2 regions of the Shewanella sp. NKUCC06_TVS genome follow, and region 2 is predicted to be linked to the other one. Evidence: predicted binding sites of a transcription regulator. Region 2 holds the regulator's gene; the other holds the start of a gene.
The links. The regulator LexA, encoded in region 2, represses DNA repair genes until DNA is damaged. The targets are predictions, from matches to a motif close to TACTGTATNNNNATACAGTA.

Region 1: a site for LexA is predicted at 8,730-8,749, ahead of recG (ATP-dependent DNA helicase RecG). Genes of this name have one in related genera too.

The regions. Positions count from the first base shown of each region.
Region 1 covers NZ_JAHKQX010000010.1:120,369-131,276, reverse strand. Annotated here, with positions in the region: gene rpoZ (DNA-directed RNA polymerase subunit omega) at 1-247, shown strand, start outside; gene spoT (bifunctional GTP diphosphokinase/guanosine-3',5'-bis pyrophosphate 3'-pyrophosphohydrolase) at 290-2,395, shown strand; gene KO531_RS12890 (RidA family protein) at 2,421-2,804, shown strand; gene KO531_RS12885 (AMP-binding protein) at 3,033-4,697, shown strand; gene KO531_RS12880 (calcium/sodium antiporter) at 4,879-5,823, shown strand; gene KO531_RS12875 (tetratricopeptide repeat protein) at 6,071-6,775, shown strand; gene KO531_RS12870 (sensor histidine kinase) at 6,894-7,973, shown strand; gene KO531_RS12865 (response regulator transcription factor) at 7,973-8,569, shown strand; gene recG (ATP-dependent DNA helicase RecG) at 8,766-10,841, shown strand.
Region 2 covers NZ_JAHKQX010000017.1:103,507-114,414, reverse strand. Annotated here, with positions in the region: gene cyoE (heme o synthase) at 1-143, opposite strand, end outside; gene KO531_RS18025 (COX15/CtaA family protein) at 158-1,135, opposite strand; gene KO531_RS18020 (hypothetical protein) at 1,135-1,680, opposite strand; gene KO531_RS18015 (SURF1 family protein) at 1,772-2,536, opposite strand; gene KO531_RS18010 (DUF2909 family protein) at 2,535-2,753, shown strand; gene KO531_RS18005 (cytochrome c oxidase subunit 3) at 2,758-3,633, opposite strand; gene KO531_RS18000 (cytochrome c oxidase assembly protein) at 3,630-4,211, opposite strand; gene ctaD (cytochrome c oxidase subunit I) at 4,213-5,805, opposite strand; gene coxB (cytochrome c oxidase subunit II) at 5,815-7,347, opposite strand; gene KO531_RS17985 (SulA-like leucine-rich domain-containing protein) at 7,751-8,263, opposite strand; gene lexA (transcriptional repressor LexA) at 8,260-8,880, opposite strand; gene plsB (glycerol-3-phosphate 1-O-acyltransferase PlsB) at 9,041-10,908, shown strand, end outside.

The DNA.
Region 1 (10,908 bases), on a different contig from region 2:
ACAAATCGGCAACCGTTTTGATATGATCTTGGTTGCGGCGCGTCGTGCTCGCCAAATCGCCGTGCAGGGTAAAGACCCTATGGTTGAAGAGATGAACGACAAACCCACGGTTATCGCCCTGCGTGAAATCGAACTAGGTTTAGTTAATGCTCACACCTTAGATGCCGATGAGCGTCAAACGGTACGTGAACGTGAAGCCGCTGAAATTGCAGCGGTTGCAGCCATTGCTGAAGGTCGTTCATTATAGTTTTTGAGTAAAAACCTATTTAGGTAAAGGGAGAGCTGCCACTTGTATCTGTTTGAAGGTCTAAAGGAGTCTGCTTCCGGTTACTTAGAACCTGAACAGGTAGAATTGCTCAAGCAGGCGTACCAGATTGCGCGCGATGCCCACGAAGGGCAAATGCGCACGAGTGGCGAACCTTATATTACTCATCCGGTTGCGGTTGCCCGCATCCTTGCTGACATGCGTCTTGATCATGAGACGCTGATGGCAGCACTGCTCCACGACACTATCGAAGATACCCATGTCACCAAAGACGATTTAGCCGAACTATTCGGTGCCGCGGTGGCCGAACTCGTCGAAGGCGTGTCAAAACTCGATAAGCTTAAATTTCGCGACAAGAAAGAAGCTCAGGCTGAAAACTTCCGTAAAATGATGATGGCGATGACGCAGGATATCCGCGTTATCCTCATCAAGCTTGCCGATAGAACCCACAACATGCGTACCTTAGGCGCACTGCGTCCCGACAAACGTCGCCGTATCGCCCGCGAAACCTTAGAAATCTACGCGCCCATCGCTAACCGTCTTGGTATCCATAACATCAAGACAGAGTTAGAAGACTTAGGTTTCCAAGCTTATTATCCAATGCGATATCGGGTGCTTAAAGAAGTCGTTAAAGCCGCCCGTGGCAATCGCAAAGAATTGATCCAAGGCATTGAAGCCGCTGTGTATACGCGCTTAAACGATGCGGGTATTCCGGGAAAAGTCAAAGGTCGCGAGAAAAACCTCTACTCCATCTATAACAAGATGCAGAGTAAAGAACTGCAATTCCAAGAAGTGATGGATATCTACGCCTTTAGGGTGATAGTCGATTCCATCGACACTTGTTATCGCGTACTCGGTGCCATGCACGGACTGTACAAACCTCGTCCCGGTCGTTTCAAAGATTATATCGCTATCCCCAAAGCCAACGGTTATCAGTCTCTCCATACCTCTTTATTTGGTCCACACGGTGTGCCCGTTGAGATCCAAATTCGTACCGAAGATATGGACCAGATGGCCGACAAAGGGGTAGCTGCACACTGGGCCTACAAAGGCGGTGCGCAAACAGGCCAAGGCACGACGACTCAAGTGCGTGCCCGTAAGTGGATGCAAAGCTTGTTGGAGTTACAACAAAGCGCTAGCACCTCATTCGAATTCGTTGAAAACGTGAAGACGGAACTCTTCCCTGAAGAGATTTATGTGTTCACCCCTGAAGGTCGCATTCTGGAATTACCCGTCAATGCCACCGCGGTAGACTTTGCCTACGAAGTGCATACGGACGTAGGTAATACCTGCGTCGGCGCCCGTGTTAACCGCCAAGCGTATCCGCTTAGTCAACCGTTAATTTCAGGCCAAACCGTTGAAATCATTACCGCTAAAGGCGCCCGTCCTAATGCCGCTTGGCTGAACTTTGTGGTAACCGGTAAAGCTCGCGCTAAAATCCGCCAAGTGCTGAAAAGCCTTAAAGGTGATGATGCGATTGCGCTTGGTCGCCGCCTGCTCAACCATGCGCTAGGCAAAACTAAACTCGATAGCATTGCGCCTGAGCAGATTGAAAAAGTGATCCGCGATACTAAACATACGACGCTCGATTCGCTGCTCGCCGACATCGGCCTTGGCAATGCCATGAGTATTGTTATCGCCCAGCGTTTGATTGGCGATAATCTTGAGAATCAAGAAAGTCGCGACGGCCACATGATGCCAATTCGTGGCGCCGAAGGCATGCTCGTTACCTTTGCTAACTGTTGCCGCCCAATTCCTGGTGATGCCGTGATTGCCCACGTGAGCCAAGGTAAGGGCTTAGTGGTACACATGGAAAACTGCGCCAATATTCGTGGTTATCAAGGCGAGCCAGACAAGTATATTCCCGTACAATGGGATAATGTTGAAGGCGTTGATTACCAAGCCAATCTGCGGGTGGAAATTGTTAACCACCAAGGTGCACTGGCGAAGATCACCTCGATCATTGCCGCCGAAGGTTCAAACATTCACAACCTCAGCACTGAAGAACGTGATGGTCGCGTGTATTTGATCAACCTGCGGATTTCGGTGAAAGACAGGATCCATTTAGCCAACGTGATGCGCCGAATTAGGGTACTGCCCGAAGTACTGCGCACGTCCCGTAATCGTTAATTAACTCAACACTAGAGAGAGCGTCATGGCAGAAAAAATCATCATAGCGACCGAAAACGCCCCAGCGGCCATAGGCACGTATTCACAAGCGGTTAAAGTCGGCAGCACAGTGTATTTATCTGGCCAGATCCCGCTCGTGCCAAGCACAATGCAAATTGTCAGCGATGATTTTGAAGCACAAGTCGTGCAAGTATTTAAAAACCTGACGGCAGTTTGTACTGCTGCGGGCGGTTCAATCAACGATATCGTTAAGCTCAACATCTTCCTGATTGATTTAAGCCACTTCGCTAAAGTGAATGAAATCATGAGCCGTTACTTCAGCCAGCCATACCCAGCCCGTGCTGCTATCGGCGTGAAGCAATTGCCGAAGGATTCTCAAGTTGAAATGGACGGCGTGATGGAGCTGTAAGCACTAGCATTTCACCTTCTATAAACGAAAAGGCGCTACGGCGCCTTTTTGTTGCCAACACAATCCAACCCCCCCGCTTGCCACTCTCTTCATCTTGCTTTCACACTCAACTTGTAGGCTTTGCGCTCCATTCTCATATTTTACAATCTTGTAAACTATTTGCGCGAGCTCACAAAACTCGCCATACTGGGTACAGCCAAAAGAACAATAAATAACAGGGAATTGCCAATGGATACAGCGATTAAGACGCCAATTGAAATGCTGGCGCACTGGGCTAATACTCAGGGGGACCAAGTCTATTTACGCCAACCGATCAAGGGTCAATTCCTTGATTTTACTTGGGCTGAAGTTCAAGAAAAAGTTCAACAACTTGCCGGAGCCTTACATCACTTAGGCTTAGAGCGTGGTGATAAAATTGCCGTTCTCTCTAAAAACTGTGCCGAATGGTTTATCACCGACCTCGCGTTGATGCACGGCGGCTATGTCAGCGTACCTATTTACCCTACCGCCAACACAGATACTATTCGGTATGTGCTGCAACACAGTGGTGCAAAAGCCATTTTTCTCGGCAAGCTTGACCATTGGGCAGACCAAGAGGCTGGTGTCGGCGGCGAGCTACTACGCCTTGCCATGCCCTATGATACGATGCCAGCCCAATATCAATGGGAACAGTTGCTTAAGCTAGGGTACCCCTTAGTTAACGCCCCGCTGCCTACTCCAGACCAAGTGATGACACTCATCTATACCTCTGGCTCGACTGGCCAACCTAAGGGCGCGATTCAAACCTTCGCCAGCTATGGCTGGACTTGCCAAGCGGTAGTGCGTGACCTGCGCACCGATGGCGACGATAGACTGTTATCCTATTTACCCTTAGCCCACATCACAGAGCGCGTTGCGATTGAAGGCTCATCCTTCTACTCAGGTAGTGTGGTGGCTTTCGTTGAAAGTCTCGACTCCTTCGTTGTCGATGTTCAACGGGCAAAACCAACGGTATTCTTCTCGGTACCACGGTTATGGAGCCTGTTTCAGAAAAACATTATCGACAAAATTGGGGTTAATAAACTTAATCTATTGTTGAAAATCCCCCTGCTTAGCAGCTTTGTGAAATACAAAATCCATAAGGGTTTAGGCTTGAACCATTGTCGTCTACTCGGCTCTGGCTCGGCGCCAATTCCGCCATCACTGATCCACTGGTATCACAGTATTGGTCTTAATATCTGCGAAGCTTGGGGTATGACAGAAAACTGTGCCTATTCGATCATCAACTATCCTTTTGATGCGCGTAAAATTGGTACTGTTGGCCGCCCAGTAGAGGATTGCCAGATCCGCCAAGGCGAGGATGGTGAGCTACTGCTTAAGAGTCCGGGATTAATGACTGCTTATTATCTTCAGCCAGAAGCTACCGCAGCGGCATTCGATGCTGATGGTTTCTTCCACACAGGCGATCTGTGCTCAATTGATGCCGATGGTTGTGTCACTATTACTGGCCGAGTGAAAGACAACTTTAAAACCGCCAAGGGCAAATATGTAGCGCCCGTGCCTATCGAACGTAAACTGGCACAGGATCCCCATGTTGAACTGATCTGCGTGATTGGCTCTGGTCTGCCACATCCCGTCGCACTAGTGCAGTTATCCGAAGGGGCAAATCTACAAGCCCGCGAAGAAGTCCGCACCTCACTCAAAGCGACACTCGATAGCGTTAATCCGCACTTAGAGTCACACGAACATGTCGATGCGATTGTCGTGGTCAGTGATCCTTGGACGATTGAGAATGATGCGCTCACACCTACCCTCAAAATCAAACGCCATGTGCTTGAAAAAGCCTTTAGCGAACGAGTTGACGGCATTCGTGGCGCCCAAGTCCGCTGGGAAGATGAATTAACTCAAAAATAACTAGGCCAAACAATCAGTTGGCGAGTATGGTCATCAGCTAAAACTAAGCACGCCTAGGGTGTGCTTTTTTATGACATATTCTGTCAAAATCCGATAAAACCACGTATCATGTGCGCCAGTCGGCCAAGGGGCAATTCCCTTGTACTTTTCCATTCAATATTAGGTTTAACAGAGTCTAACGATGCTAATTACACTATCGATTATTGGCGGTTTTATTATTTTAACCTTAGGCGCAGAAGCCCTAGTGCGTGGCGCGAGTTCAATCGCTCTACGTTTAGGCATTACGCCACTTATCATAGGCTTAACTATTGTAGCCTTTGGTACTAGCGCACCAGAACTGGCTGTGAGTGTAAAGTCTGCTCTAGCAGGAAACAGCGGTATCGCCTTAGGTAACGTTATTGGCTCTAACATTGCTAACATAGGTTTGATTTTAGCCATCACGGCACTTATCCGCCCTATTCAAGTGCAATCTCAAGTTGTAAAGCGTGATATCCCTTTGATGATATTGGCTTCTATGTTGTTCTGGGCACTCTTGTTAGATGGCGAGCTCAGCCTAATTGACGGTGTGATATTGCTGTCACTACTGTTCGGTTATTTAGCCTTTAGTTACATCAGCTCGAAAAATGGTAATGAAGAGGAAGAGATTGAAGCAGGTCCAAATAATCCGCTACTTTCAGCCCTATTTATCTTAGTCGGTATTGGTATGTTAGTCGGTGGCGGTATTTTGTTTGTCAACGGCGCAGTAGATTTAGCCAAGACCTTCGGTATCAGTGAAGTCATTATCGGCTTAACGATCGTGGCGATTGGTACCAGTATGCCAGAGTTAGTAACTTCTGTTCTAGCGGCACTGAAAGGTCAGAGTGACATAGCCATAGGTAACGTTGTCGGTTCTAACATATTCAATATTTTGGGTATTTTAGGTATTACTGCAATAGTACAGCCGGTATCATCACTTGGCTTCCAACCCTTTGATTTCATCGTGATGTTGGCATTTGCCATCATGATTTTACCTTTCGCTTGGACAGGATTTCGTATTGGCCGCCGCGAAGGTTCAGTATTACTACTGTGCTACTTAGGTTACTTGGGCTACTTAATAAACCAAGCAAGCACTCAAGCTGTGGTATAACACTTAGCTGCTCATTTGCGATTAAAAACACCGGAGTCTCTCCGGTGTTTTGCTCTCTAGGTATTGTCCACTTTATTAATCACGCACCTTCTTTAAAGCACACCTCATAAAAAATATAAGCACACAACTCAACTGATGACATTTGTCATGCCAAAGACATGACCTTTGTGTCTGCACTTCTTCTATCGAATTTCTGATAATGAGCCCGTACCCAAACATTGGGAAACTCACTCAATAAGGAAATACCATGAAAACATTACTCCTCGCCTCCAGCTTTGTGCTTATCAGTACTCACTCGTTTGCAGCAACGCCATCAAACACTAGCATCACCAACGTAGACGCGGCCTCGAATGCGATGAATCTAACGCAATTACAACAACTGAGCGGCAGCACTCAAGATTATGATAAAGCCTATGCGAACTATCGCTTAGCCATCAGTGCCAATGTAATGGGACAAAAAACACTCGCTAGCAGCGCACTGACTACAGCGCAAACCACATTAGAAGCACTCGAAACCAGCCAAGCGAATGCAGAATCCCTCGCCCTGTTATCGTCGGTTTATGGCATGCAAATCGCCTTAGACAATAGCAAAGGTGCAACGCTCGGCATGAAATCCGCCAAGGCGATTGCCGGTGCTGAACAATTAGAACCACAAAATCCACGGGTAGCGCTTGTTAAAGCCATCGCCGCCTATAACACGCCAGCCATATTTGGCGGCAGCATGCAAAATGCTAAGACCTTAGCCACTACAGCAATAGAAAGATTCGCTCAGCCTTGCGGCAATATTTGCTGGGGTGAAGCCGAAGCTTACACGTGGCGCGGGCTAGCTAAACAGGAATTAGGCGATAGCCAAGGCGCGATTGAAGATTGGCAACAAGCGATCAAAGTACAAGCAGATTACGGTTGGGCAAAATTTTTGCTTCAACAAAATCAGCAATTAAGTGCAAAATAGACAAAGTTGTTAACGGGGATCTATGGCGCTGACGATAGCGCCAATCCCTAAAAAGAATAAATTAAAACAGATGCCATCGGTAGGCATTGAACAACCAACTCAGTGACACAGAGGCATCATGATAAGCACTCCCCTTCAGCTCGAACGAAAACTTGCTTGGGTGTATTTGATAAACTTAGTGTTTTATCTGATCCCACTTGCCATAAATCCCTATCCAAGCTGGAAAATCGCCCTCAGTTTTGCCGTGTTAATCCCTTTTATTGCCAGTTATTTTTGGACCTATAAGTGCAATAGCCGTAGCGCCTATCTGCCCATTCTCATTATGGTGGCCATAGCAATAGCGATCACACCAATCAACCCAGGCTCTATCTCGCTATTTACCTTTGCCGCTTTCTTCATTGGCTTTTTTTATCCTCTCCGGACCTGTCTGTTGGCTATTGCAGCCCTCATCGGCCTGCTGTTTGCCCTCAATGAGATTTACCACTTTAACAGTTACTACTTTCCGCTTTACGGCTCGGGATTAGTGCTCGGCGTGGGCATGTTTGGTGTCGCCGAACGCAGACGTTATCGGCATAAATTGAAAGAACAGCAAAGTGCCCAAGAAATTACCACCTTGGCCACTATGCTTGAGCGTGAACGTATCGCGCGGGATCTACACGACATTATGGGGCATAGCCTATCTTCCATCGCCCTTAAGGCTGAGCTAGCCGAAAAGCTAATCGCAAAACAAGAATATGAACTCGCATCAACCCAATTGATTGAGCTAGGACAAATTGCGAGGGAAAGTTTAAGCCAGATCCGCCACACAGTGTCAGACTACAAACACAAGGGCCTAGAGAGTTGCGTGACGCAGCTTTGTAAATCCTTAAGGGATAAAGGCTTAAGTGTCGAGCTCAGTGGTGAGCTACCTAAGCTAGGTGCAAGCACAGAAAGCCAACTGAGTTTGATCCTCACCGAACTCATTAATAATATTCTTCGCCATAGCGGTGCAAGTGAATGCTCTATCCACTTTTCTAAGCAAGCAGACCGCCTGCTGCTAGAAGTCAAAGACAATGCCGCGGCCAAACCTTTTATAGAGGGTAATGGCCTCACTGGTATACGCGAGCGTCTCGACAGTTTAGGCGGTAGCTTGAGCTATAATCTCGAACAGGGATATAGATTTACCGTCAGTTTACCTTTGCAGGGAGCAACACATTAATGAAGATTTTATTGGCGGAAGATCAAGCTATGGTGCGAGGAGCACTCGCCGCACTCCTTACGCTTGCAGGGGGTTTTAGTATCACCCAAGCGAGTGACGGCGACGAAGCTCTAAGCTTACTCAAACAGCAAAGCTTTGATCTCTTGCTAACTGATATCGAAATGCCCGGCCGCACAGGCTTAGAGCTGGCCACATGGTTAAAGGAGCAACATAGCCAAACTAAGGTTGTGGTCATTACCACCTTCGGCCGTGCAGGCTATATTAAACGTGCCATCGAAGCGGGTGTGGGCGGCTTTCTGCTTAAAGATGCGCCCTCGGAAACCTTAGTCAACGCGATTCAACAAGTGATGGCGGGAAAACGAGTGATCGATCCTGAACTTGCCATGATGGCGATTGGCGATGTCGACCCGCTCAACGACAAAGAACGCCGTGCTCTTCGCCTCGCTAGCGAAGGCAAATCCACCTCCGACATCGCCGAAACTCTTTTTATCGCCGAAGGGACTGTTCGCAACTACCTCTCAGAAGCCATAGCCAAACTCAATGCCAGTAATCGAATCGATGCAGCCCGCATTGCCAAGCAAAAAGGCTGGTTGTAAACACGCTCACAGTTGAACACTTACTTCCGTCGAACGATTGTATATCGACAATTTTTTGCGGCCTTAGCCGAAACCTAAGGGCCGCAAAATGACGTTAACTAGGCTGGCAAATAAGTCCCTCATTCCCCTTGAGATTGCCTTACGCTTATTCTCTGTTAATATATGTATAAATTCACAGTGATTGAGTGCTAACGACTTGCAGCAATTGGATCTTGTTCCGATCACCGACCTCAAAGGCGTCGCCAAAAAGGTCGCGGAGAAACTCGCAAAGCTCGGCATCACAACAGTACAAGATCTACTGTTTCACTTACCCCTGCGCTACGAAGATAGAACCCAAATCTATCCTATTGCCACCCTCAGCCTAGGCGGTTATGGCACTATAGAAGCTGAAATCCAATCGACACAAATCATCCAAGGCCGCAAGCGCATGCTGGTCTGCAATGTGCGCGACGATACGGGCAGCTTAAGCCTGCGCTTCTTTAACTTTTCCGTTGCTCAGCGTAATGCCATGCAAAATGGTTTGATGATCCGCGCCTACGGTGAAGTGCGCCGTGGTAGTCATCAAGCTGAGATAGTGCATCCAGAATATAAAGTGGTGTATCCCGGTGAAGATGTTCACCTGAGTGATACCCTAACGCCGATTTATCCCACGACTGAGGGCTTAAAACAGGCGAGTTGGCTAAAGCTGACCGAGCAAGCCTTGGTATTGCTGGAAGAGGGCGGTTTAACTGAGCTGCTGCCACCGCAGTTGCAACCTAATAACATCAGCCTTAAACAAGCGCTGCAGACGCTGCATCGACCTCCTGCGGGGATCTCTCAGTTCGATTTAGAGTTAGGCCAACACCCAGCCCAGCAGCGACTCGTGCAGGAAGAGTTGCTCGCCCATAATCTCAGCATGCTACGCCTAAGGCAGCGCAGTAATTTAGATGCAGCGGTTACCATGCAGGCCACGGGGCAGTTGCTCAATCCTTTCCTCGCAGCTTTGCCCTTTAAGCCCACAGGCGCCCAGCAAAGAGTCGTGGCCGATATAGGCAAAGATTTAGAAAAGCCGCACCCTATGATGCGCTTAGTGCAAGGGGATGTTGGCTCTGGCAAAACCTTAGTCGCGGCGATGGCGGCATTACAAGCGATTGAAAACGGTTATCAAGTTGCCATGATGGCACCGACCGAGTTATTGGCCGAGCAACATGCAACTAACTTTGCCGCTTGGTTTGAGCCACTCGGACTTAAGGTAGGTTGGCTGGCGGGAAAACTTAAAGGCAAGGCCAGAACCCAATCCCTTGCGGATATTGAATCTGGCGCAGCCCAGATGGTGATTGGGACCCATGCCATCTTCCAGCAGCATGTGGTCTTTAGCAAACTCGCGTTAATTATTATCGATGAGCAACACAGATTCGGCGTACACCAACGCTTAGGCCTGCGGGAAAAGGGCGTGAGCCAAGGTTTCCACCCGCATCAATTGATCATGACAGCCACACCCATTCCCCGCACGCTGGCGATGACGGCCTATGCAGATCTCGACACATCCATTATCGATGAGCTGCCGCCGGGGCGAACTCCAGTGACCACTGTGGCGATTGCTGATTTACGCCGTAACGAAGTGCTTGAACGGGTCCGCAACGCTGTCATTAGCGACCAACGTCAGGCCTATTGGGTATGTACTCTGATTGAAGAATCCGAAGTACTCGAATGCCAAGCCGCCGAAGACACAGCCGAAGAACTGCGCCTCGCCCTGCCCGAGCTCAATATTGGCCTAGTGCATGGCAGATTAAAGAGCGCCGAGAAACAGCAAATCATGGCCGACTTTAAGGCAGGCATTATTCATCTACTGGTAGCGACAACCGTGATTGAAGTGGGCGTCGACGTGCCCAATGCCAGCCTGATGATCATTGAAAACCCTGAACGTTTAGGTCTAGCACAACTACATCAACTGCGCGGACGAGTCGGTCGAGGCGCCATCGCAAGCCATTGTGTGTTACTCTACAAGGCGCCGTTGAGCCATACCGCCACCCAAAGACTGAGTGTACTCAGACAAAGCAATGATGGTTTCATCATAGCGCAGAAAGATTTAGAAATTCGTGGTCCGGGTGAAGTGCTTGGCACTAAGCAGACGGGACTGGCTGAGCTCAAAATTGCCGATCTGGTGCGCGATCAAGCTTTGATCCCACACATTCAGAAATTAGCGAGCCATGTAATGGCGCAAGCTCCCGAAAAAGTCGATGCAATTATTTTACGTTGGCTCGGGCACAGACAGCACTATGTGCAGGCTTAAGCCGTAAATATTAAAGGGTAAAGAACGAGGCGTAACATCTGCCTTTACTCGAAATAAATTGTTTATG
Region 2 (10,908 bases):
GCATGGGGCACAGCAAGACACATGCCTACTAAGACAGTGAGCAGCATCAGTGCGACGACTTTAGGTTTGGTCATTTCAAAATAGGCGCGCCATGTTACGCTGAAAGTGGGCAGGCTACTGGTGATTGAGAGTGGTTTTGCCATCTTGGATCCCTCGCTTATGCTTTGCGCCATAAAAAATAGTTGATTGTGACTAAGGTCAGTAGCAGTAGTGCCGCACCACCGTTGTGAGACACGGCAATACCGAGTGGTAAATGCATCACTACGTTAGAAATACCTAAGCTCACTTGTAGTATGACTAGCCCCACTAATAAAAGGCTTAAAGCCTTAAGTCCTGTAGCGCCAACAAATAATCGGTAGGCGAGCACGAGTAACAAGCTGGCAGTGACGATAGCACCAATTCTGTGGGCTACATGGATAGTCATTCGTGCAGGGTAATCGAGCACCCCAAATTCGAAGCTAGGGTGTTGGCCTTGGAACGGTGAAAATGCCTCGGTTATTGCTAAGTTATCTACCCAATTTCCCTCACAGATGGGTAAAGAGGTGCAGGCGAGCGCCGCATAATTCGATGATGTCCAAGCGCCCAACATAATCTGACCCACAAGGACGAATAGGCTCACCAGTGCCAGCGGTGCCAGATTGCTGGCATGGGTTTCGCTATTAAAGATCCGCCGCGGTCGGGTTCGTAAATAGAGGAGTAACAGCAGTGAAATCAGGCTGAAGCCACCAATAAGATGCGACATCACCACTATAGGCATGAGTTTCATCGTCACTGTCCACATGCCGAGTGCGGCTTGAAAGAGGATCAGCAGCACTATGATGAGTGGCAATTTTTTCGGTGCTTCCGGCGTTTTCAAACACAGCACTAAGATGAACAATACTAGTAAGCCAAGTCCGCCGGCGATATATCTGTGGATCATCTCCAGCCAAGCTTTCTCCGGGTGGATATCATGATCGGGGAAGATGGTTTGTGCATGGGCGATTTCATGGTCTTGGGTGGGCACCTTGATATGGCCGTAGCAACCCGGCCAGTCGGGACAGCCAAGCCCCGCATCCGATAGGCGAGTGTAAGCGCCCATTAAGATCACCAACAAGGTAAAGACTAAGGTTAAGCGTAGGACCCAAGTTAGCTGCATCAATCTACCCTCGACAGTTTTAACAACTTACGCAGATCCGCTACCAAGGCTTTGCCTTGAGCTAAATGCGCTTCTCTACCCTGCACTTGGGGATAGCGCAGCACTAAGCTGCCTAAGGGATCGACTATGATCAACTGCTGTTCATCTAGCCAGTGGCTTAAGCCAGCATTGGCGGGACGTGTGTTAAAGTTAAAGGCGCTTAAAGCATTAAGATCGCTGTCGGGATGGGTGAGGATCAACGGTTCGACTCGTGCCTGATCTGGCCCTAAAGCAGTGTGGCTTTGGCGTAAAATATACAGGCGTTCGCGGCAAGCATCGTCGCATTGGGCGGGCAGTAAATATAGCAGTTGCCATTCTTTAGGATTGGGATTTTCAACCCCAAGGCTGGCATAACTGGTCTCAGGATTGATCAGCTCGCCATGATTAGTGGCGCCGCCGTGGTATAAATTCAGGCTCAGCACTAGCTTGGCTATCACCACGGGCGCGATAAACGCCAGCAACAACAAGCCCAATGCTTTGTGTTTCGATTTATTCTGGGAGTTCATGCTTGCTCCTCTCATTCAAATTATCCCTAATTTATTGTTTTATATTTATTTAGTTTTTATTTGTGTCTTGCTAAGTATGGTACGAATTTCCCTATTCGCTCCTTGAGTGTGCGATTGTTTCGGCACTATGGCGTTTTACATACTTAATCCCTTGCCACAGCATGAGCCCAGCAAACACGGCTGCCATCGAAAACCACTGCAGCGCATAACCCCAATGTTTTTGCGCCGACAGTGGGAAGGGTTGCCAAGGATGCGGCAAGGCGAGGGCGGGTAGCTCATCCGGTTGCAGCACTGCATCTAGTAAAGGGTGGCCTAACAGCTGCGCCATTTCCGGTATATTCAAATTCTGAAAGCGAACACTTGTCCCCGTTTCTGCCATTAAAGCCTGGCTCAAAGGATTGATTTGCTTTTGGTAAAGCCGACCTTCGATATTCAATTCACCGCTAAGTGGGCTGATGTGGGGCAACTCATCACGGTGGGAACTGGCCGCGACAAAACCTAATTCGACCAGTAACCAAGGTTGACCCGCAGTCACTTGCAGGGGCTGAAAGGCTAAATAGCCCACTTGGCCCTGATAGATTTGATTATCCAGCAGCCATATTTGCGAGCTCGCGGGTATGGCGTGCACTTGCAGTCGATAACCTGTCACGCCTTCCTTATCGATTTTGAGTTGGAGCTGCTCAAAACTTAATGGCAGCAAGGATTGTCTTGCCTCCATTTGGGCTAACAGCATGGTTTTTTCTTCGCCGCGGGCTAATTGCCATAGACCCAACTTGACCAATATAGTTAATACAGCCACAGTCAATATCAGTAGAAAAACCGTTAATTTATTCAGCAGAACATGAGGATATTGTATGAATAGCCTGTTCATTTTTAAGTTGGTCTTAGTTCTGCTGTTGCTATTCATCATTTTTAATCTAGGTCGCGCCTTGTTTATTATGGTGAAAGGTGATGAAAAAGTGCCTATGAGCCGTTATCTTGGTCGGCGAGTGATTTTCTCCGTGCTCGTTATCTTGTTATTGCTGGTGGCCTTAGGGACTGGGTTAATTAGCCCCAATCCCACGCCTTACTAAAGCACTAGAGAACGTAAACGAAAATAAACAAACACAGCCAGACCACATCCACAAAGTGCCAATACCAACTCCCCGCTTGGAACGCAAAATGTTTATCTGCGCTAAAGTGCCCCTTCAACACTCTGAAAAACAACACGAATAAAAAGAGCGTCCCCAGTGTGACATGCATGCCGTGAAAGCCAGTTAACAGGAAGAAGGTGTTGCCATAAATCCCAGAGGTCAGGGTGAGTCCCATTTCCCGGTAGGCATGCATATATTCTTCTGCCTGTAAGGCAAGGAAACCCATACCCAAGAGTATGGTGATACCAAGCCAGAGAGTAATGGCAGAACGTTTACCTTTTTCTAGGCTGACATGGGCGAAATGTAAGGTAACTGAGGAGGTTAGCAGTACGATAGTGTTGATTAATGGCAGTCCAGTCCATGGCATAGCTTGGGTTTTAGTGCCATCTGGCGTAGTAATGAGCGGCCAAATAGCTTCAAACTGAGGCCAGAGTACTTCGTGGGTCATGGCATTATTCGATGCGCCACCGAGCCAAGGCACTGCGAACATGCGGGCATAAAATAGTGCCCCGAAAAAAGCCCCGAAAAACATAACTTCCGAAAAAATAAACCAGCTCATACCTTGGCGAAACGATCGATCCATTTGGCTAGAATAGAGCCCTGCCATCGACTCTTGGATCACGGTTCTAAACCAACCCACCAGCATGAATAGGATCACAGCTATCCCAACCAGCAGCACATAACCGCCACCGGATGCACCTGATTTCAATTGTTGCACGAAAAGGCCTGCACCAGAGGCGATTAAGAACAAGCCAATGGCACCTACAATAGGCCAGACACTTTGGGATGGAACGTAGTAAGTCTGATGTTTCGTTGTCATTTTGCAGCTCCTTGCTCTATGGCAGACGCTAACTGCTTGTCGGTAATGTCGTAGAGAGTGTAAGAGAGGGTCAGAGTATGGATAGACTCAGGTAACTGAGGATCCACATAGAAAATGAGCGGCAGCTCAGCGCTAGTGTCCGCCGCTAAGGGTTGTTGATTAAAGCAAAAGCATTCTGTTTTATTAAAATAAGCGGCACCTTGTCCGGGCGAAACTGAAGGTATCGCTTGGCCAATCGTTGCTTTAGCTGACATATTGCGCGCCAGAAATGCCGTATGGATTAGCTCGCCAGGGTGAACTTCGAGCCGTTTGGTTTGTGGCGCAAATGTCCATGGCATGCCTGTTTGTACCTGAGAAATAAATTCCACAGTCACTATTCGGCTTGTATCTACTGTGATTGCTTGATAACTACTCGCGGTATTGGAGGGTTTTCCATTGATACCGAGTTGCTCGCACAACACATCGTAGAGCGGCACCAGCGCGAATCCAAAGCCAAACATGCCAATACAGCCGATAACTAACATGCTGATAAGTTTACGATTTGACTTAGGTTTATCTTGCTGGTGTTGGGTTGCCATTTCATTTCACCTCAGGTGGTGTCGTGAAGGAGTGGTAAGGCGCAGGGCTTGGCAATGTCCACTCTAAACCCTCGGAACCTTCCCAAGGTTTAGCGGGAGCTTTTTCGCCGCCACGGATGCACTTAATTACTAAAACTAAGAAAATCAATTGCGATAAGCCGAAGGCAAACCCACCAATCGAGACTATTTGATTAACATCGGCAAATTGAATCGAGTAGTCAGGGATACGCCTTGGCATTCCTGCCAGCCCAAGGAAATGCATCGGGAAAAACAGCACGTTGACCGAAATCACTGAACACCAGAAATGCCATTGTCCCAGTCGCTCGTTGTACATGTGCCCAGTCCACTTAGGTAGCCAGTAATAGGCCGCTGCCATGATGGAGAAAATCGCACCAGTTACGAGTACATAATGGAAATGTGCCACAACAAAATAAGTATCGTGGTACTGGAAGTCGGCGGGTGTAATGGCGAGCATTAATCCCGAAAAACCGCCAATAGTGAAGAGTATGATAAAGGCTACAGCAAACAGCATGGGCGTTTCGAAACTGAGTGAGCCGCGCCACATAGTGGCAACCCAGTTAAACACTTTCACCCCAGTTGGCACAGCAATCAACATAGTGCAATACATGAAGAACAGCTCGGCAAACACTGGCATACCTGTGGTGAACATATGGTGCGCCCATACGAGGAACGACAGAATTGCAATACTAGCGGTAGCATAAACCATGGATGCATAGCCAAATAAGGGTTTACGACTGAAGGCTGGAACTATGGCAGAGATGATGCCAAAGGACGGCAAGATCATGATGTAGACTTCAGGGTGGCCGAAGAACCAGAAAATATGCTGGAACATCACAGGATCGCCGCCGCCAGCCGCATCGAAGAAACTCGTGCCGAAAAACTTATCGGTCAGCACCATAGTCACTGCGCCAGCGAGTACGGGCATAACCGCGATCAGTAGGAATGCCGTGATAAGCCAAGTCCACACAAACAATGGTAACTTCATCCATGTCATGCCTGGCGCGCGTAAATTCACTATGGTCACAATCACGTTGATTGCGCCCATGATCGAACTTATCCCCATGATGTGAATAGAAAATACAAAGAGCGCCGTGCTATCTGGGCTATAAGTTGTTGATAGTGGTGCGTAGAAGGTCCAACCAAAGTTAGGTCCGCCACCTTCCATAAATAGCGAACTGAGAAGGATAGTGAAGGCGAAGGGGAGTATCCAAAAACTCCAGTTATTCATCCGTGGCAGCGCCATATCGGGCGCTCCTATCATCATAGGGATCAGCCAGTTAGCGAGCCCTGTAAAGGCTGGCATTACCGCACCGAATACCATGATCAGCCCATGAACAGTTGTCATTTGGTTGAAAAAGTTGGGCTCGACCAATTGTAATCCAGGTTGAAAGAGTTCAGCGCGGATCACCATGGCCATAGCGCCACCGGTTAAGAACATAATAAAGCTGAACCATAAATACAAAGTACCTATGTCTTTATGGTTGGTGGTTAGCAGCCAGCGCATGATGCCCTTTGGCGCACCATGATGATGGTCATCATGGGCTGCGGTTTGATCTTGAGTCGTAGTGCTCATCATTATCCCCTACTGTCCATGACTTGCGATATCAGCAGGTTGCACTGTATCGCCGGTATTGTTACCCCAAGCATTGCGTTCATAGGTAATGACTGCTGCAAGTTGCTGTGGGCTAAGCTGTTTGCCAAATGCCTGCATAGCCGTGCCCGTTTTGCCGTGCATCACAATATCGATGTGATTGGCGACTGGTCCAATGGCGATAGCACTACCCACTAGCACGGGGAAGGCGGGTGGTATTCCTGCACCTGTCACTTGATGGCAGGCAGCACAGAAGGTCGCGTAGACAGTTTGACCTTCGGCCATGAGGGCGTCATGGCTGAGTGTGGGGAGGCTTGCGGGATCGATTGCAGCTGAGACGTCTGCAGGTGCGGGTGTCGGAGTTGTACTGCTTGGTACCGCGGCGGATGTTTGTGCAGAATTGCCGTTCATGTACTCGTTGACGTCTTTGGCTTGCACTGCATCGCCAGTATTATTGCCCCAAGCATTACGCTCGTAGGTAGTCACTGCCGCGATTTCTTGTGCAGTCAATTGCTTACTAAACGCTTGCATGGCTGTACCCGTTTTACCGTTGAGCACAATTTCAAGGTGGCCGCTGAGCGGTCCCGTTGCAATCGGGCTACCTTTAAGGTGCGGAAATACGCCTTGCAACCCTTCGCCATTGGGCTGGTGGCAGGCTGCGCAGTGCCCGAGGTAAACTTGTTCACCTTGAGTCATCAACTCTTCTTTACTTAGGGTTTGTGATAAAGCGGCTTGAGCGGCTTCAGCCGCAGCACCTGCGGCTTGTTTCTGCTCTGTGACCCAAGCCTCAAACTCGGCTTCGGGTAACGCTTGTACTACGATAGGCATAAAACCATGGTCTTTACCGCAGAGCTCGGCGCATTGACCACGGTAAATGCCGGGTTTGTCGATGCGAGTCCAGGCCTCATTGATAAATCCTGGATTGGCATCTTTCTTAATGGCAAAGGCGGGTACCCACCAAGAATGGATGACATCCTCTGAAGTCATCAGAAAGCGGATTTTGCGGTTTATTGGTAGAACGAGCGGTTTATCGACTTCCAATAGATAGTTTTCACCCTTGGTTTCGGTGCCTTCGATTTGTGCTCTGGGTGTTGTCAGTATGCTATAAAAATCAATATCTTGATCGAAATAGCTGTAATGCCATTTCCATTGGGACCCCGTAACTTTTACGGTGAGATCGGCGTTGCTGGGATCTTCCATTGCGATTAAAGTTTTTGTCGCTGGAATCGCCATTAAGATCAAAATGATAAATGGCAGAATCGTCCAAGCGATTTCAACTTTAGTGCTTTCGTGAAAGTGGGACGCGACAGCGCCTTTGGATTTTCTGTGGTTGATCATGGCGTAAATCATGACGCCAAAGACCACTAGGCCTATTGCGCAGCAGATATACAAAATGGTCATGTGCAAGTGATAAACCTTGCCACTGATCTCGGTCACGCCAGGGGTCATGTTGAACCGCATGTCCGCGGCGGTCAACGGTGGTGCGAAAAGCACCACGAGTAAACAATACAACAATTGCTTCACAAGACTTCTCCTCTGCCAATTGCGAATAGCAACTACAAAGAAGAGCAACACAGTAAGTCTCAACTCTATGCAAACTCTTCAGTTCCCAAAAAAGCTTTTTTGACTTCAACGTGCGTTGGCGGCTGTTACTTTTAATCAAGTATTGTTACTGCTGGTAATTAGCCACGCTGGCACATACTGCTGAAATAAATCTGTTCTCTATTTTTAGTGGCGCTTCGAGTTCGATAAATACTCGATTCATTGACCACGGAAGGTGATATATCATCACCGACTTAACCAACCATACTTGCTGTTTAAATATTGATCAAGATCACTTATTTATCTAATTATCTGAAAAATTGCCAAAAAAAAGCCTCACATTCATAGGTGAGGCGGCTTTCAAGGTAAAAAATTAAATGAATATTTAGTGTACAGCGCTAAAAAAAGATTGCTGACCGAAGAGATTGCCTTGCTCAATGCGTACGTCGGCATGTAAGTGACTGTTTACGTCTTCAAGCACTATGCCCATAGCTCGGGCACTTTTAGCCACGATTTGTAGGCGTCGATTATCCCGCGCATCCAATGATTGAGTCCAAGTAATGACTGCACTGGACGTACCACTTGTCAGGGCTTTTTCCATTGCCCACAGGGTTTCGACTTCATCTTTAGCATGTACCAGCAAAACTCTATCCATACGCACACCTGCGCTGGCGAGCATTTGCTTGTAGCCAATACTTGGAGGGTTGATGAGCACTAACCAACGGCCCTGTTGGCTTAACTGAGCGAGTTGTGCACTCAGATGAATTAATTCTTGGCGACCTTGAGTCTTAGTTGGCATGCAGGCGATGGGCGCATGGTGCCAGTCATAGTCAGCATCACGGACTTCATCGAGCCACAGGCCCGGATGGCGGGGGGCATTGCCAAGTAGTTTATTCATAGCCAATCTCCATTACGGATCACACCGACGGCGAGTCCTTCAATTGTTAAACTTTGGAAGCCTAAATCCACTTTAATCGGGGAGTAATCTTCATTTTCGGCATGTAGATAGACTACATTACCTTTTTTTTCGAAACGTTTAACAGTGACATCGTCATCGACTCTAGCGACAACCACTTGACCATTTCTAGCTTGTTCTACTTTATGAACTGCCAGCAAATCACCTTCGAGAATGCCGATATTTTTCATGCTGTCGCCTTTTACTCGCAGTAAAAAATCGGCGGCGGGATGGAACATGCTTGGGTCGACTTGGTAGTACTGTTCAACATGTTCTTGGGCGAGGATAGGTTCACCTGCGGCCACTTGGCCGATGAGCGGTAAACCTGTTTCAGTCAAATCTTCGATTTCCGCAGGCAGACGAATGCCCCGAGATGTGCCTGGCATGATCTCAATGCAGCCCTTTTTTGCCAACGCTTTAAGGTGTTCTTCAGCCGCATTGGCGCTCTTAAAACCTAAACGGGTTGCGATTTCTGCCCGAGTGGGTGGCATGCCAGTATCGGCAATATTTCGTTTAATTAGCTCTAAAATTTCAGCTTGGCGTGGCGTCAAAGGTCTCATGGTGTTTCCTGTTTTTCTATACAGTTACTGTTAGTATATACAGTATTATTTGCAGCGCAAGTATTAACCACTTTTTAGCTATGTTGGAGAGAATTAGCGAATATTGCCCATAGTCTGGTATTCTATCGGGCTAGTAAACGCACTTAATTGCATAAGAATAATGCCTAAACACGACTCTCTTTGGTTGAAATCATTACGTTGGATCCAAAAACACTTAGTGCACACTATTGTGGTACCTCAGGATCCCTTTGCCGATCTGAATCTGGATGCTTCCAGACCCCTTGTTTATGTGATGAAAACAGAATCCCTCAGTGACATCGCTGCTTTGAGCGAAATAACGGCTAAGTTAGGCTTACCAAGCCCTTATGAGCCTCTAGTGGCTAATGGTGTGACTGCGCCTCGGGTTGTCTGTCTTCAAGGACGTAAGCCACTGTTTGGCGAACGTGCTGGTAATGAGCCTTTCCTCGAATGCTTTATGCGTTTGTTAGCCGTGCATAAGGAACGTCCTGAATTAGATATTCAACTGGTACCCGTGAGCCTGTATTGGGGCCGAACGCCAGGGAAAGAAGACGACACTATGAAGGCGGCCGTATTTGAGCGGGAAAACCCGACTTGGCTGCGCAAGTGCTTGATGATTCTGTTCTTAGGTCGACATAACTTCGTGCAGTTTTCGAATGCCGTATCCCTGCGTTACATGGCTGACGAACATGGCACCGACATGGGGATTGCCCATAAGTTAGCACGGGTTGCGCGCGTGCATTTCCGTCGTCAACGTAAGGTAATGACAGGGCCTGTGCTGCCAAACCGCCAAGCACTGTTTCATTCGTTACTCAAATCTGAGTCGCTGCGCAAAGCGATTCAAGAAGAAGCCGCCAGTAAAAAGATTTCTGAGACCCAAGCGCGCGAGACGGCCATTGAGTACCTTGATGAAATCGCTGCCGATTACTCAGACAGTTTAGTGCGTATTGCCGAGCGTTTCTTAACTTGGTTGTGGAACAAGCTTTACAGCGGGATCAACATTAAAGGCGCCGAGCAAGTTCGCCAGTTGCACCACGATGGCCACGAGATTGTTTATGTGCCTTGCCATCGTAGCCACATGGATTACCTGCTGTTATCGTATATTTTGTATTATCAAGGCATGGTTCCGCCGCACATTGCTGCTGGCATTAACCTCAACTTCTGGCCCGCTGGACCTATGTTCCGTCGCGGTGGTGCCTTCTTTATCCGCCGTAGTTTTAATGGCAATAAGCTGTACACCGCAGTATTTCGTGAGTATTTAGATCAGCTGTTTGCTAAAGGTTATTCAGTGGAATACTTCTCCGAAGGTGGCCGTTCACGTACTGGCCGTCTGTTGGCGCCGAAAACTGGCATGATCGCCATGACGATGAACAGCGTACTGCGCGGTATTGAACGTCCTGTCACACTTGTGCCTGTGTATTTAGGCTATGACCATGTGATGGAAGTGGCGACTTACCATAAAGAGTTAAGCGGTAAGAAAAAGAAAAAAGAATCTGTGTGGCAGGTGTTCGGTGCCATTCGCAAATTAGGTAATTTTGGCCAAGGTTATGTGAATTTTGGCGAGCCTATTACCCTGCAAAATTTCTTAAATGAGCGTGCGCCAAACTGGCGTGCTGAGTTGGCCGATGATCCCGAGCAGAAACCAAGTTGGTTAACGCCAGCGGTAAACGTGCTGGCTAATCGGGTGATGACGCGTATCAATGATGCCGCAGCCGCGAGTTCGGTGACTTTGACTAGCTTAGTTTTACTGGCGACAGATCAAAACGCCTTAGAACGTAGTCTGCTGGAGCGTCAGCTTGATTTGTATCTGACCCTACTCAAAAAAGTGCCTTACACTTCTTATACATCTGTTGCCGAAGGTGATGGTAAGCATTTAGTGCAGCAAGGTTTAGAGCTGAACAAGTTTGTTGTTAGTGCCGACCCTTTAGGGGAAATAGTGTCTATCGAAGCGAGTCAGGCTGTGTCTATGACTTACTATCGTAACAATATCATTCACTTATTTATTGTTCC